Regions from separate parts of the Variovorax sp. PAMC 28711 genome, predicted to be linked through region 2. Evidence: predicted binding sites of a transcription regulator. Region 2 holds the regulator's gene; the other holds the start of a gene.
The links. The regulator HrcA, encoded in region 2, represses chaperone genes, less so after heat shock. The targets are predictions, from matches to a motif close to TTAGCACTCNNNNNNNNNGAGTGCTAA.

Region 1: the regulator HrcA is predicted to act here: its motif matches at 1,840-1,866, upstream of groES (co-chaperone GroES).

The regions. Positions count from the first base shown of each region.
Region 1 is NZ_CP014517.1:1,128,718-1,135,831, reverse strand. Features, by position in the region: gene groL (chaperonin GroEL) at 1-1,420, opposite strand, end outside; gene groES (co-chaperone GroES) at 1,466-1,756, opposite strand; gene AX767_RS05755 (sensor domain-containing diguanylate cyclase) at 1,934-3,400, shown strand; gene AX767_RS05750 (EAL domain-containing protein) at 3,397-4,188, shown strand; gene AX767_RS05745 (hypothetical protein) at 4,349-4,780, shown strand; gene AX767_RS05740 (GGDEF domain-containing protein) at 4,799-5,719, shown strand; gene AX767_RS05735 (TonB-dependent receptor) at 5,814-7,114, shown strand, end outside.
Region 2 is NZ_CP014517.1:2,924,009-2,931,122, forward strand. Features, by position in the region: gene mutY (A/G-specific adenine glycosylase) at 1-66, shown strand, start outside; gene rapZ (RNase adapter RapZ) at 42-917, opposite strand; gene recN (DNA repair protein RecN) at 914-2,596, opposite strand; gene AX767_RS14230 (NAD kinase) at 2,598-3,494, opposite strand; gene hrcA (heat-inducible transcriptional repressor HrcA) at 3,523-4,527, shown strand; tRNA gene AX767_RS14240 (tRNA-Ile) at 4,568-4,644, shown strand; tRNA gene AX767_RS14245 (tRNA-Arg) at 4,700-4,776, shown strand; gene greB (transcription elongation factor GreB) at 4,832-5,410, shown strand; gene AX767_RS14255 (RelA/SpoT family protein) at 5,424-7,114, opposite strand, start outside.

The DNA.
Region 1 (7,114 bases), 1.8 Mb from region 2:
TGCCGGCCAACACCGCGTTCACCACCACCGAAGCTTCGCCACCGGCGTTGTTGACGATCTCGCGCAGGGGCGCTTCGACAGCCTTCAACACCAGCTTGATGCCGGCGTCCTGGTCGGCGTTGTCGCCCTTGACCTTGTCGCCCACAGCCTGCTTGGCGCGCAGCAGTGCCACGCCGCCGCCAGCCACAACGCCTTCTTCCACGGCAGCGCGGGTAGCGTGCAGTGCATCTTCGACGCGAGCCTTCTTTTCCTTCATTTCGACTTCGGTGGCAGCGCCGACCTTGATCACTGCAACGCCACCGGCCAGCTTGGCCACGCGCTCTTGCAGCTTTTCACGGTCGTAGTCGCTCGAAGCTTCTTCGATCTGAACGCGCACTTGCTTGACGCGCGCTTCGATGTCACCGGCAGCGCCAGCGCCGTCGATGATGATCGTGTTTTCCTTGCCGACTTCGATGCGGGCAGCCGAGCCGAGGTCGGCCAGGGTCACCTTTTCGAGCGTCAGGCCGACTTCTTCAGCGATGACCTTGCCGCCCGTCAGGATGGCGATGTCTTCCAGCATGGCCTTGCGGCGGTCGCCGAAGCCCGGTGCTTTGACGGCCACGACCTTCAGGATGCCGCGGATCGTGTTCACGACCAACGTCGCCAGGGCTTCGCCTTCGACTTCTTCGGCAATGATCAGCAGCGGACGGCCCGACTTCGCGACTTGTTCCAGTGCCGGGAGCAGGTCACGGATGTTGCTGATCTTCTTGTCGTAGAGCAGCACGAAGGGGTTGTCCAGAATCGCCGATTGCTTTTCCGGGTTGTTGATGAAGTACGGCGACAGGTAGCCGCGGTCGAACTGCATGCCTTCGACGACGTCGAGTTCGCTGTCGAGCGACTTGCCGTCTTCGACGGTGATGACGCCTTCCTTGCCGACCTTGTCCATCGCGTCAGCGATGAGCTTGCCGATGGTTTCGTCGCTGTTGGCCGAGATCGAACCGACTTGCGCGATTTCCTTCGACGTGGTGGTGGGCTTCGATGCCTTCTTCAGCTCGGCGACCAGGGCGGTGACCGCCTTGTCGATGCCGCGCTTCAGGTCCATCGGGTTCATGCCGGCCGCGACCAGCTTGAAGCCTTCACGAACGATGGCTTGCGCCAGGACCGTGGCGGTCGTGGTGCCGTCACCGGCGTTGTCCGAGGTCTTGGAGGCCACTTCCTTCACGAGCTGGGCGCCCATGTTCTGGAGCTTGTCCTTGAGTTCGATTTCCTTGGCGACGGACACACCGTCCTTGGTCACCGTGGGGGCGCCGAACGAACGCTCGAGCACCACGTTGCGACCCTTGGGGCCCAAGGTCACTTTGACGGCGTTGGCCAGGATGTTGACACCCTCGACCATGCGTGCGCGGGCTTCACCGCCGAAGACTACGTCTTTTGCTGCCATGTTGATTCTCCGAATTCAGTTGATTGGGGGATGAGGAGAAGTGGATTACTTCTCGACGACTGCGAACAGGTCGTCTTCCTTCATGACCAGCAGCTCGTCGCCGTCGACCTTGACGGTCTGGCCCGAGTACTTGCCGAACAGAACGCGGTCACCGACCTTGACGTTCATGGCGATCAGGTCGCCCTTGTCGGTCTTCTTGCCCGGGCCCACGGCCAGGACTTCACCCTGGTCGGGCTTTTCGGCGGCGGCGTCGGGGATGACGATGCCGGAGGCGGTCTTGGTTTCGCTGTCAATGCGCTTGACGATCACGCGATCGGCCAAAGGACGAAGTTTCATTGCATCTCCTGAATAGAAACGGGGGTTGGTTCCGGGGCGTCGGCCTGAAAGACCGGCTCCCCATCGACTGGAGGCGGCACTTGTTAGCACTCAACCTCAGCGAGTGCTAATGATAAGGGCATTTGGCGGGGTTTCAAGGGCAAAGCCCGCCCGGCGATGTGTGGACAATGTGTCCGGATGCTGCATCCCACCCCGTCGCCCACCACCGATTTCGAGTCGATGTTCGATCTCGCGCCGGTCTCGCTCTGGCTCGAAGATTACAGCGGGCTGAAACGCCTTTTCGACGCCTGGCGCGCGGAGGGCGTCATCGATCTGGCCGCGCACCTGGCCGCCGACCCGAGCCGAATCGCGGCCTGCATCGCGCAGTTCAAGGTGCTGCGCGTGAACCAGCGCACCCTCACGCTGTTCGGCGCCGACAGCCAGCCGGCGCTGCTGGCCGCGCTCGATGTCGTCTTTCGCGATGACATGTCGCAATCGGTCCGCTACGAGCTCGACCAGCTCTGGTCGGGGCAGCTCGATTTCAGCAACCAGACGGTCAACTACACGCTGGACGGCCGCCGGCTCGATGTGCAGTTGCAGGTGCGCGTCCTGCCGGGCCACGAGTCCGCCTGGGACCGCGTGCTGGTGTCGCTGCACGACGTCAGCGCCCGCGTGGCTGCGGCCCGGGAGCGCGCCGAAAGCGAGCGCTACGCGCGGGGCCTGTTCGAGCGCTCGCCGGTGTCGCTCTGGGTGGAAGATTTCAGCGCGGTCAAGGGGCTGCTCGACGACATCCGCCAGCGCGGCATCACCGACTTCGCCACCTTCATCAAGGTGCACCCGGAGTTCGTGATGCGCTGCATGCAGGAAATCCGGGTGATCGACGTGAACCGCGAGACGCTGCGCATGTTCGGCGCGGACGATACGCCGACGCTGCTGCACGACCTCACGAAGGTGTTTCGCGACGAGATGCACGACTCCTTCGCAGACCAGTTGCAGGACCTTTGGAACGGCAAGACCTTGCAGCAGCGCGAGGTGATCAATTACTCGCTGCACGGCGATCTCATCAACATCCACATGCAGTTCGCCGTGCTGGAGGACCACCTGGAGAACTGGGACCTGGTGCTCGTGTCGCTGGTCGACATCACGGCGCGCAAGAAAGCCGAGGCGTACCTCGAATACCTCGGCAAGCACGATGTGCTCACGCGTCTGTGCAACCGCTCGTTCTACACCGAGGAGCTGAACCGGCTCTCGCGCAAGGGGCCGTGGCCGGTGTCGATCCTCACGATCGACCTGAACGGCCTGAAGCCGATCAACGACGAGCTGGGCCACGCCGCCGGCGATGCGTTGCTGAGGCGCGTGGGCGATGTGCTGGCGAAAGCGGTCGAGTCGCCGGGCTGGCCGGCGCGCATCGGCGGCGACGAGTTCTCGGTGCTGCTGCCGATGACCGACGAACGCGGCGCCCAGGCGATGCGCGACCGCATCCTGTCGATGTTCGAGCTCAACAACCAGTTCCATGCGGGCCAGAGCGGGCATGTCCTCAGCGTGTCGATCGGCATCGCCACCTGCGCCGCCGGCGAATCGCTCGACGCCGCGGTGGTGCGCGCCGACCGCGCGATGTACGACGACAAGGCGCGCCATTACGCTGCGCGGGACGGCGCCCCGTGACAGCGCAGCGCATCCGCACCGGCCTCGCGGCGGGCGAGTTCCGGCTGGCCTACCAGCCGAAAGTCGACATGCGCGGCGGCACCGTCATCGGCTTCGAGGCGCTGATCCGCTGGGACCATCCGACGCACGGCCTGCTGCAGCCGGACGCCTTCATCCCGTCGATCGCAGAGGACGAGGTCGTCGAGGCGCTGGCCGACTGGGCCATCGGCGAGGCGCTGCGTCAGGTGGACGTTTGGCACCGGGGTGGCGTGACGACCTCGGTCAGCGTGAACATCAGCCCGCGCGATCTTCTGTGTTCCGATTTCGCGGCGCGGCTCGAAGCGCATCTCGCGCGTTATCCGCTGCTGCAACGCGGCGTGCTCGAACTGGAAGTGCTGGAGACCACGGCCATCACCGACGCCAGTGCCGTGGTGCAGTCGATTGGCCGGTGCGCCGCGCTCGGCGTGCCGGTCGCGCTGGATGACTTCGGCACCGGCTATTCGTCGCTGACGTACCTGCGCCAGTTGCCGGTGGCCTCGCTCAAGCTCGACCAGAGCTTCGTGCGCGGGCTGCTCCAGAACGAGGCCGATCGCGCCATCGTGAAAGGCATCCTCGTCATGGCCGAAGGCCTCGGCTTGCGGACCATTGCCGAAGGGGTCGAGTCGGTGGCGCACGGTCACGCGCTGATGGCGCTCGGCTGCACCCTGGGGCAGGGCTACGGCATCGCCAAACCGCTGGCGCCCGACGCGGTGCCGGCGTGGATCGGCGCGTTCGAGGCGATGCCGCCATGGGGTCGCGTGGTCGAATAAGTGACCAGGTGCGCACTTGGCGCCTCTTTTTGACCGGCGGCGCCTTTTTCGCGCACCGGCCGTGGCTAAACTCCGCCCCCTTTGAAGTTTTTGACAATCATGAAAGTCTGTGTTTCCAGCCACACCGCTCCGCGCGTGATCGCTTAGGCCCGACCGGCGCATGCGCGAAATCCGGCTCCGTTGGAAGGACCGTGTCTCTCATGCCGAGCACGAGATAGAGACCCACGCGCGGTGGACCCGCACGTCGGCCGAAATCCGTCGCGATCTGGAGATCATCGTCAGGACGGCCAACGAGCTCTATGGCCCGCGCTCGCACTGGATCGAGGAACGCGAAGCCCGACAGCCCGACCGCAAGGCGCGCCTGCGCTTCGACCGGCGGGTGCTGCAGGGCGAAGCCGCCGCGAGCCCCTACGCGCGCCAGCTCATGGCGGGTTTTCCGCGGCTCCGGTTCGATGCGCCGCTCGAGCGCGAATACGCCGACCACGTGCACGACGCGCAACGGCGCGCGGCGCTGGCCTGCGGCTGGCTGGCGCTGGCACTGTGGCTTGCCTGGGCCGGCGCTTCGGCGCACGCGGCGGTGCCGACCGCCTAGTGGGTCGCGCGGGGCGGCGTGGCGTTGGCGCTCGGCGTGGGCATCTACCTGTTCGCCACGCGCCGCTTCTTCGTGCGGACCGACCGGGTCGTGCTCACCCTGCTGCTGCCGCTGGCGATCGTCACCGTGATGCAGGCTTTCCGGCAGCCGGTCACCGACCTGTCCCATGCTCGTTTCGCGGCCATCCTCGTGGTGGTGGCGGCGTTCTTTCCGATCGGGCTGTTGCTGCTCCAGAGCGTCGGCGCGGTACTGCTCGTGCTGGTCAGTTGCACGGTCGGGGCGCTGGTGCAACTGCCGGCCGAAACGCACGGCGCGACGCTCGGGTTCGCGGGGCTGCTGCTGTCGACCGCGGTGCTTTCCGCCGTCGGCGCGTATTTCAGGGAGCATTCGCAGCGGGAGCAATTCCTGCTGCACGAACTGCTGTCGCGCCAGGCGTACATCGACCCGCTGACCGGGCTGCAGAACCGCCGCGGCACCGACCACCTCACGCAGATCGCGCGCCTGCAGGCGATTCGTGAAGGCGTGGGCCTGTCGTTCGTGGTGATCGAGATCGACCACTTCAGCCGGCACCACGAACGCTTCGGCCACGAAGCCGGCGACGCCACGCTTATGCAGGTGACGAAGATCCTCGGCGCCTTCGCCCGCCGCCCGCTCGACGTCGCCAGCCGGCTGGGCGGCAACACCTTCGGCGTGCTGCTGTACGACTGCAGGCTGGAGCAGGCGCTCCTGCACGCCGAACAGTTGCGCAATGCACTGCATGCCGTGCGGCTCGACCACGGGGAGGGCGAGGGCGAGGGCGAAGCCGCCGCCACGCTGACCACCCACATGGGCGCGGTCGAGTTGCAGGACGACGAGAAGGCCGAAGACTTCTATCGCCGTGCCGACAGGTTGCTCGATGCGTCCCGACGCGCGGGCCGCGACCGCGTCACGATTCGCTGATCCCGCCGTTGGCTGACGCGGCATCGCGGAATGCCCACGCAGAATCCACCGGATGAATCACATGCTCGCCCCGGTCGTTCTCGCTGCGGCTGCCATGGGCGGCGCGGCCCACGCGCAAACCGTCGTCGCGCAAGAGGCGCCCACGCTGCCGGCCATCACCGTCTCGACGCCGCGCGGCACCGGGTCGGCGTTCGACGTGGCGGGCTCGGTCGATCGCGTCGACGGCGCGCAACTGCGTGACGGCAACCTGCAGGTCAACCTCTCGGAAAGCCTCGCGTCGGTGCCCGGCCTGCAGGTGCAGAACCGGCAGAACTACGCGCAGGACCTGCAGTTGTCGGTGCGCGGTTTCGGCGCCCGCTCGACCTTCGGCGTGCGCGGCGTCCGCATCTACGTGGACGGCATCCCCGCGACCCTGCCCGACGGGCAGGGCCAGACCTCGAACATCGACATCGGCTCGGCCGACCGCGTGGAAGTGCTGCGCGGGCCGTTCTCGGCGCTCTACGGCAACTCGTCGGGTGGCGTCATGCAAGTCTTCACCGAAAGCGGGGAGGGCGCGCCGCAACTGCGCTATTCGTTCGCGGCCGGCAGCAACGGCGTGCTGCGCCAGAGCCTGAAGCTCGGCGGCGCCTCGGGCGCGGTCGACTACCTGCTGAGCGGCAGCCACTTCACCACCGACGGCTGGCGCGACCACAGCGCCGCCACGCGCGACATCGCGAACGGCAAGCTCGGCATCGCGCTCGACAACGGCGACCGGCTCACCCTCGTGGTCAACAGCGTGCACCTGAAGGCGCAAGACCCGCTCGGTCTCACCGCCGATCAATATGCGCTCGCCCCGCGCAGTGCGCCGCTCGCGGTGCAGTACGACACGCGCAAGACGGTCGACCAGACGCAGCTCGGCCTCCTGTACGAGCGGCGCATCGATGCGAACAATGACCTGCGCGTGATGCTCTACACCGGCGAGCGCCGCACCACGCAGTACCAGGCGATTCCGCCCGCCGCCCAGCTCAATGCCTTGCAGGCCGGTGGCGTGATCGACCTCGAACGCCGTTATGGCGGCATCGACGTGCGCTGGAGCGGGCGGTTGCAACTCGCCGACCGGCCGTTCGACCTGGTCGCCGGCCTGGCCTACGACAGCCTGCGCGAGGCGCGCACCGGCTACGAGAACTACCTCGGTCGTGTCGCCGCGCCGCTGCTCGGTGTGCAGGGTCGGCTGCGCCGCGACGAGCGCAACACGGTCTGGAACCTCGACCCCTACGCGCAGGCGACGTGGCGCCTCACCGAACGCTGGACCGTGGAAGCGGGCGTGCGCCGCAGCAGCGTGCACTTCGATTCGCAGGATCGCTACCTTGTCGGCGCCAACGGCAACGACAGCGGCAGTGCGCGCTACAGCCGCAC
Region 2 (7,114 bases):
CCTGCGCCGGTGCGCAAGCTGTTGTTGTCGTTGGAGGCCGGTCAGGCCGCGTCCAGCTCGCGGTGACGCTTGAGCGCGGCCCAGCGCGCGCCGAAGCCGCGCGCCAGTTGTTCGACCAGGAAGACCGACCGGTGCTGCCCGCCCGTGCAGCCGATGGCCACGGTCACATAGCTGCGGTGGTCACGCGCCAGCGCATCCAGCCACCGGCCGAGGAACTGTTCGATGTCGGCGTACATGCGCGCCACGTCGTCGTGGCCGCGCAGCCAGTCGATCACTTCTGAATCGCGGCCGGTGAGCGGTCGCAGCGCGGGCACGTAGTGCGGATTGGGCAGCATGCGCACATCGAAGACATAGTCGGCATCGAGCGGCACGCCGCGCTTGAACGCGAAAGATTCGAAGACGAGCGTGAGCGGACTTTGCGGCGCGGCGATCAATGCCTTGATGTAGCTCTGCAACTGCGCCGGCCGGATGATGCTGGTGTCGATGACATCGGCGCCATCGCGCAAGTCGGCCAGCAACTCGCGCTCGAGTTCAATGGACTGAACCAGGGCACGTTGGTGTTCCGGCAGGTCGGTCACAGGGTCCTGGCGCGAGAGCGGATGGCGCCGTCGCGTTTCTGAGTAGCGGCGAACCAGGGCATCGGTCGTGGCGTCGAGGAACAGCGAGCGCAGTGCGATGCCTTCTTGCCGAAGCGTGTCGAGCTGCTGCGGCACGAGCGGCAACGACACGCCGCTGCGCACGTCCATCGAAATGGCGACATGGGAAGCGTTCTGCGCTTGCTGCAGCGCGATGAAGGAACCCAGCAACTCCGGTGGCAAGTTGTCCACGCAGTAGTAGCCAGCATCTTCCAGTGCATGGATCGCGACCGATTTTCCCGAGCCGGACATGCCGGTGATCAGCACGATGTCCAGGCTCACGACGGGGTTCCCTGCACCTGCTTGTCGAGCATTTCTCGCGCATGGGCGAGCGACGTACGCGAGACTTTTTCGCCTCCCAGCATGCGTGCGATTTCCTGTTCGCGGTCGGCGCTGTCGAGCAGGGCGACGGTGCTCTCCGTGCGCGGCCGTTGGTTGCCATCGCTCGTGGCTTGGCGCTTGGCCACGCGCAGATGATGGTCGGCGCAGGCGGCGACTTGCGGCAGGTGCGTCACCGCCAGCACCTGGCGGCTGCGCCCGAGCTGCTGCATGAGCTTGCCGACGGTCTCCGCGACGGCGCCGCCGACGCCGGCATCAACCTCGTCGAAGATCAGCGTCTGCGCGGTGCCGAGTTCGCTGGTGGTCACGGCGATCGCGAGCGCGATGCGCGACAGCTCGCCGCCGGAAGCCACCTTGCCGATGGGCCGGGGCGTGCTGCCCGGATGGCCGCTCACGAGAAAGGTGATGTCTTCGAGCCCCGCGCGACCGGGCTGATCGAGGGGTTGCAAGGCGACCTCGAATTGGCCGCCCTGCATGCCGAGTCCCTGCATCGCCAGCGTGACCGCCTTCGCGAGGCGTGGAGCGGCTTGCTTGCGAGACTTGCTCAGAATGGCAGCGGCCTTCATGTAGCTCTGTTGCGCGATCTGCTCCGTGCGCTCCAGCGCCGCGAGATCGCTCTGGGCGTCCAGCGCCGCGAGTTCGCTTTGCCACCCCGACAGCAGCGACGGCAACTCGGACGGCGTGCGCTTGTAGCGCCTCGCCAGCGACATCCAAAGCCCCATCCGCGTATCGAGCTCGGCCAGTCGTTGCGGGTCGACGTCGGTGTGGCGCAAGTAGCCATGGAGCGAATGCGCCGCGTCGGCCGCCTGCGCGACGCTGGAGGCGAGAACCTCGCTCAGCGCCTTGAATTCGGGTTCGATGTGCTCGCAATTCTGCAGCAGCGAAACGGCGCGGCCGAGCGCGGACAGCGCGCCCTTGTCATCGTCTTCCAGCGCATCGCGTGCACCTTCGGCGGCCTCGATGAGCGCTTGCGCATTGGAGATGCGACTGTGGCTGGCCGAGAGTTCTTCCCACTCGTCCGCAAGCGGTGCCAGCTTGGCGACCTCGGCCACCTGCCATTGCAGCCGCTCCCGTTCGCGCTGGTGCGAGTCCTGCGCGCTGCGGGCGGCGTCGAGCGACGACAACGCCAGTCGCCACGCACTCCACGCGGCATCGAGCGCATCGGTCTGGACGCCCGCGTAGGCGTCCAGCAGGCCGCGCACCGACTCGGGCCGCGTCAGGCTTTGCCAAGCGTGCTGGCCGTGAATGTCCAGCAACCGGTCGCCGATCGTGCGCAGTTGCGCGGCCGTGGCCGGGCTGCCATTGATCCAGCCGCGGCTTCGGCCTTGAAGGTCGACGGTGCGACGCAGCAACAACGCCTCGGCCGTGTCGAAGCCGCCTTCTTCGAGCCAGGCGGCCAGGCTGGGCGCCGGATCGAATTCGACGCTGACGTCGAGGCGTTCGGCGCCTTCGCGCACTGCGCCGGCGTCTGCACGACTGCCCAGCGCCAGTTGCAGTGCGTCGATGAGGATTGATTTGCCGGCGCCGGTTTCACCGGTCAACACCGTGAAGCCCGCAGAAAAATCGAGTTCGAGGGCGTGCACGATCACGAAGTCGCGCAACGCGATGCGTCGCAAGGCCACGTCAGGAGCCTCCTTCGTTCCAGTGAAGTTTTTTGCGCAGCGTGTCGAAGTAGCTCCAGCCTCTGGGATGCAGAAAGCGGGCCCTGTGTTCGGAGCGTCGAACCACGACGCGGTCGCCGATGGCGAGCGTGGCCAGCGACTGCATGTCGAAGTTCGCGCTGGCGTCACGGCCGGCCACGAGCTCGATCGAAATCTCATCAGCGTCCGGCAGGAGGATCGGGCGATTCGACAAGGTGTGCGGCGCGATCGGCACGAGCACCCAGCCCGGGATCGACGGATGCAGCAAGGGCCCGCCCGCAGACAGTGCATAGGCCGTGGAGCCGGTGGGCGAGGCAATGATCAATCCGTCTGCGCGCTGTGTGGCGACCACATGCCGGCCGACCGAAACGCGCATTTCCACCATGCCCGAGGTCGCGCCGCGGTTGACCACCACATCGTTCATGGCCAGCGCATCGAAAACGATCGTGCCTTCGCGAAGCACCCGCGCGTGCATCAGGCTGCGATAGTCCTCTTCGTACTCGCCGGCCAGCATGGGGATCAGCGTGGCTTGGTAGTTGTCCAGCGGAATGTCGGTGATGAAGCCGAGCCGGCCGCGGTTGATGCCGATCAGCGGGACGCCGTAGCAGGCGAGTTGCCGGCCAATGCCGAGCATCGTGCCGTCACCACCGACCACGAGTCCGAGATCGCAGGTGCTTCCGATTTCTTCGACCGTCAGCGCCGAGTAGCGGCTGACCTCGGCGTCGTCCGCGGTCGAACGCTCGACCACGACCTCGCAACCTTGCGATTCCAGGAAGGCGCCGATGCCTTCCATCACGCCGTCTTGCGCGCCTGCCTGCGCCCGCGCGCCTGAAGCCTGGTACTTGCCGATGAGCGCGACGCGACGAAAGCGAGAGGTCATCTACAAATTACAACACTAAAATCCGCCGATGCTGGACGACCGCGCCAAGTTGCTGCTCAAGACGCTCGTGGAGCGTTACATCGCTGATGGACAGCCGGTGGGATCGCGCACGTTGTCGCGCGCAACAGGGCTCGAGCTCTCGCCCGCAACCATCCGCAATGTGATGTCCGACCTCGAAGCGCTGGGGCTGATCGTGAGTCCGCACACCTCCGCAGGACGCATTCCGACGGCGCGCGGCTACAGGCTTTTTGTCGACACCATGTTGACGGCGCAGCGTGAGCATCTGGCGACGCCGAGCCTGGCGTCGGACCAGCCGCAAAAAGTGATTGCCAACGCGGCCAACCTGCTGTCGAACCTGTCCCAGTTCGTCGGTGTCGTGATGGCGCCGCGACGCGCTTCCGTTTTTCGGCAGATCGAGTTTCTGCGTCTCTCGGACAGGCGCTTGTTGGTCATCATCGTGGCGCCCGATGGCGACGTGCAGAACCGGGTGATTTTCCCGGAGGCCGACTACACGCAGTCGCAGTTGGTCGAAGCGTCCAACTACCTGAATGCCAATTGCGCAGGACTGTCGATCGAACAAGTGCGCGACCGACTGCAGTCGGAAGTGGAAAAATTGCGCGGTGAGATCGCGACGCTGATGCAGGCGGCCGTGCAGGTGAGCACCGAGGTCCTCAACGAAACGCAGGACGACGTGGTGATTTCGGGCGAGCGCAATCTGCTGGCGGTCACCGATTTTTCCAGCGACATGGGCCAGCTCCGAAGGGCGTTCGAGTTGTTCGAGCAAAAGGCGCAGTTGATGCGACTGCTCGATGTGTCGAGCAAGGCCGAAGGCGTGCGGATTTTTATCGGTGGCGAGAGCCAGGTGGTCCCGTTCGAAGAATTGTCGATCGTCAGTGCCAACTACGAGGTCAACGGCGAAGTGGTCGGCACGCTCGGCGTGATCGGGCCGACACGCATGCCGTACGAGCGAATGATCCAGATCGTCGACATCACGTCGCGGCTCGTCACCAACGCGCTGAGCCATCGCAAGTAGGCGAGCGGCCGGCGCCCGCTGACTAGAATCGGCGTCGCGTGGGCCGTTAGCTCAGTTGGTTAGAGCAGCGGACTCATAATCCGTTGGTCGATGGTTCAAGCCCATCACGGCCTACCACGCAGCACTGAATGCTGTGGCATCGCAAAAAATCGGTGCTATAATCGAAAGCTGTGCGGCTGTAGCTCAGTTGGATAGAGTACTTGGCTACGAACCAAGGGGTCGTGGGTTCAATTCCTGCCAGCCGCACCACCATCATAAAAAGCCTGCAACGTTCGTTGCAGGCTTTTTTCTTTGGAGCGTTCAAATGAGCAAGGCTTTCACCAAAGAAACCGATTCCGATTCCGACGTCGAGGACGACGGCGCCGGTGACGCGGCTTCACCGCTGCCCGCGGGCAGCAAGAACTACATGACACCCGGGGGCTACGCGCGCCTGCGCGCCGAGTTGCTTGATCTGATCGACAACGAGCGCCCCAAGGTGGTCGAGGCGGTTCACTGGGCCGCCCGCAACGGCGATCGGTCGGAGAACGGTGACTACATCTACGGAAAGAAGCGGCTGCGAGAAATCGATCGCCGTATCCGTTTCCTGACGAAGCGGCTCGAGGTGGCGGAAATCACCGATCCGTCGGTTCATCATGGCAGCGACCAAGTGTTCTTTGGCGCGACGGTGCGCTATGCCAACGAAGCTGGCCTCGAGCACACGGTGACCATTCTGGGCATCGACGAGGCGGACAGCGCGCAATCGCAAGTGAGCTGGATTTCGCCCGTGGCCCGGGCGCTGTTGAAGTCGCGTGAAGGCGATGTGGTCAAGTTGATCACGCCGGCCGGCGCGCACGAAGTCGAAGTGCTGGCGGTGAACTACCCGCTGGCTCGACCTGCCGATTGACGACTTCGCCGCTTCACGCGGCCGGGACAGTCCTTGCGGCCGACAGCACCGATCCGGTTCGTTTCACGGCCCGCAGCACGGCTTCGAGGTGGGAGCGATCCCGCACTGCAATCACAAAACGCAAGTCGGTCGATTCCTGCTGGGTCTCGTCGGCCATTTCCACGTGCGTGATGTCGGCTTCGGCGTTCGCAAGACTGGCCGCGACGCGGGCCAGCACGCCCTTGTCGTTGCGCACCGTGATCACGACGCCGGTCTCGAAGGTCCGCACAGGATCGTCCGACCACTCGACGGCGAAGAAACGTTCACTGTCCTTGTAGTACAGGCGCTGGCCCACGCCGCAGGCTTCGGTGTGCACCACCAGGCCTTCGCCATGACCCAGGTAGCCGACGATCGGATCGCCTGGAATAGGTCGACAACACAGGGCAAAGCGAACCGAAGAATTCTCGCTGCCGTCGAGCGTCACCGCCCCTTGCGAAACGGTCTCGTGGGCGGTGAAGCGCTCACGGCTGAGCATGACTGCATCGGGTTTTTGACCGCGCTCCGCCAGCAGGGCCATCAGGCGTTTGGCGACGATGCTGGCGATGCGTTTGCCCAGACCGATGTCGGTCAGCAGTTCCGAGCGGTTGCGGCTTCCGGTGAAGCGGAGCAAGCGCTCCCATACAGCCTGGTATTCCGCATCGTCCGCAGGCAGGTTGCCCAGGCCTTCGGCGCGAAGGGCCTGCGCCAATAGTTTCTCGCCAAGACCTTCGGATTCGGCCTGCGCGAGCGTCTTGAGGTAGTGGCGAATCTTCGATCGCGCCCGCCCGGTGCGCACAAAGCCGAGCCAGGCCGGATTGGGCGTAGACACTGGGGCCGTGATCACCTCGACCACGTCGCCGTTTTTCAGCTCGGTGCGCAAGGGCACCTGGTCGCCATTGATGCGCGCTGCCGAGGTGTGATCGCCGATGTTGCTGTGGATGGCATAGGCAAAGTCGACCACCGTCGCACCGCGCGGCAACGCCATGATCTGGCTCTTGGGCGTGAACACATAGACGGCATCCGGAAAGAGATCCACCTTGACGTGATCCCAGAACTCGGTGGCGTCGCGCGTTTCGTGCTGGATGTCGAGCAGCGATTGCAGCCACTTGGTACCGAGCCGGTCGCCGCCCCCGCCATTCGGCTCTACCGCCTTGTAGAGCCAATGTGCCGCGACCCCCGATTCGGCGACCACGTGCATCGCCTCGGTGCGCAGCTGGAATTCGACCGCCACGCCCGAAGGCCCGACCAGGGTCGTGTGCAACGACTGGTAGCCGTTCAGCTTCGCGATCGCGATGTGATCCTTGAACTTGCCCGGAAGCGGCTTGTACATCTGGTGAAGGATGCCCAGGCCCGTGTAGCAGGCGATGACGTTTGGCACGATCAGCCGGAAGCCGTAAATGTCGGTGACCTGCGCGAAGCTCAAGCGCTTTTCTTCCATCTTGCGGTAGATCGAATACAAGGTCTTCTCGCGTCCCGCGATGCGCACCACCATGCTGGCCGATGCAAATGCCGATTCCAGTTCGCGTTGCACCTTGTGAATCAGGTCGCGTCGCCGGCCACGCGCCTTGGCGACGGCCTTGGCCAGAATGGCGTAGCGCCACGGTCGCAAATGCCTGAACGACAACTCCTGTAATTCGCGGTAGGTCTGGTTCAGGCCCAACCGGTGCGCGATCGGGGCGTAGATCT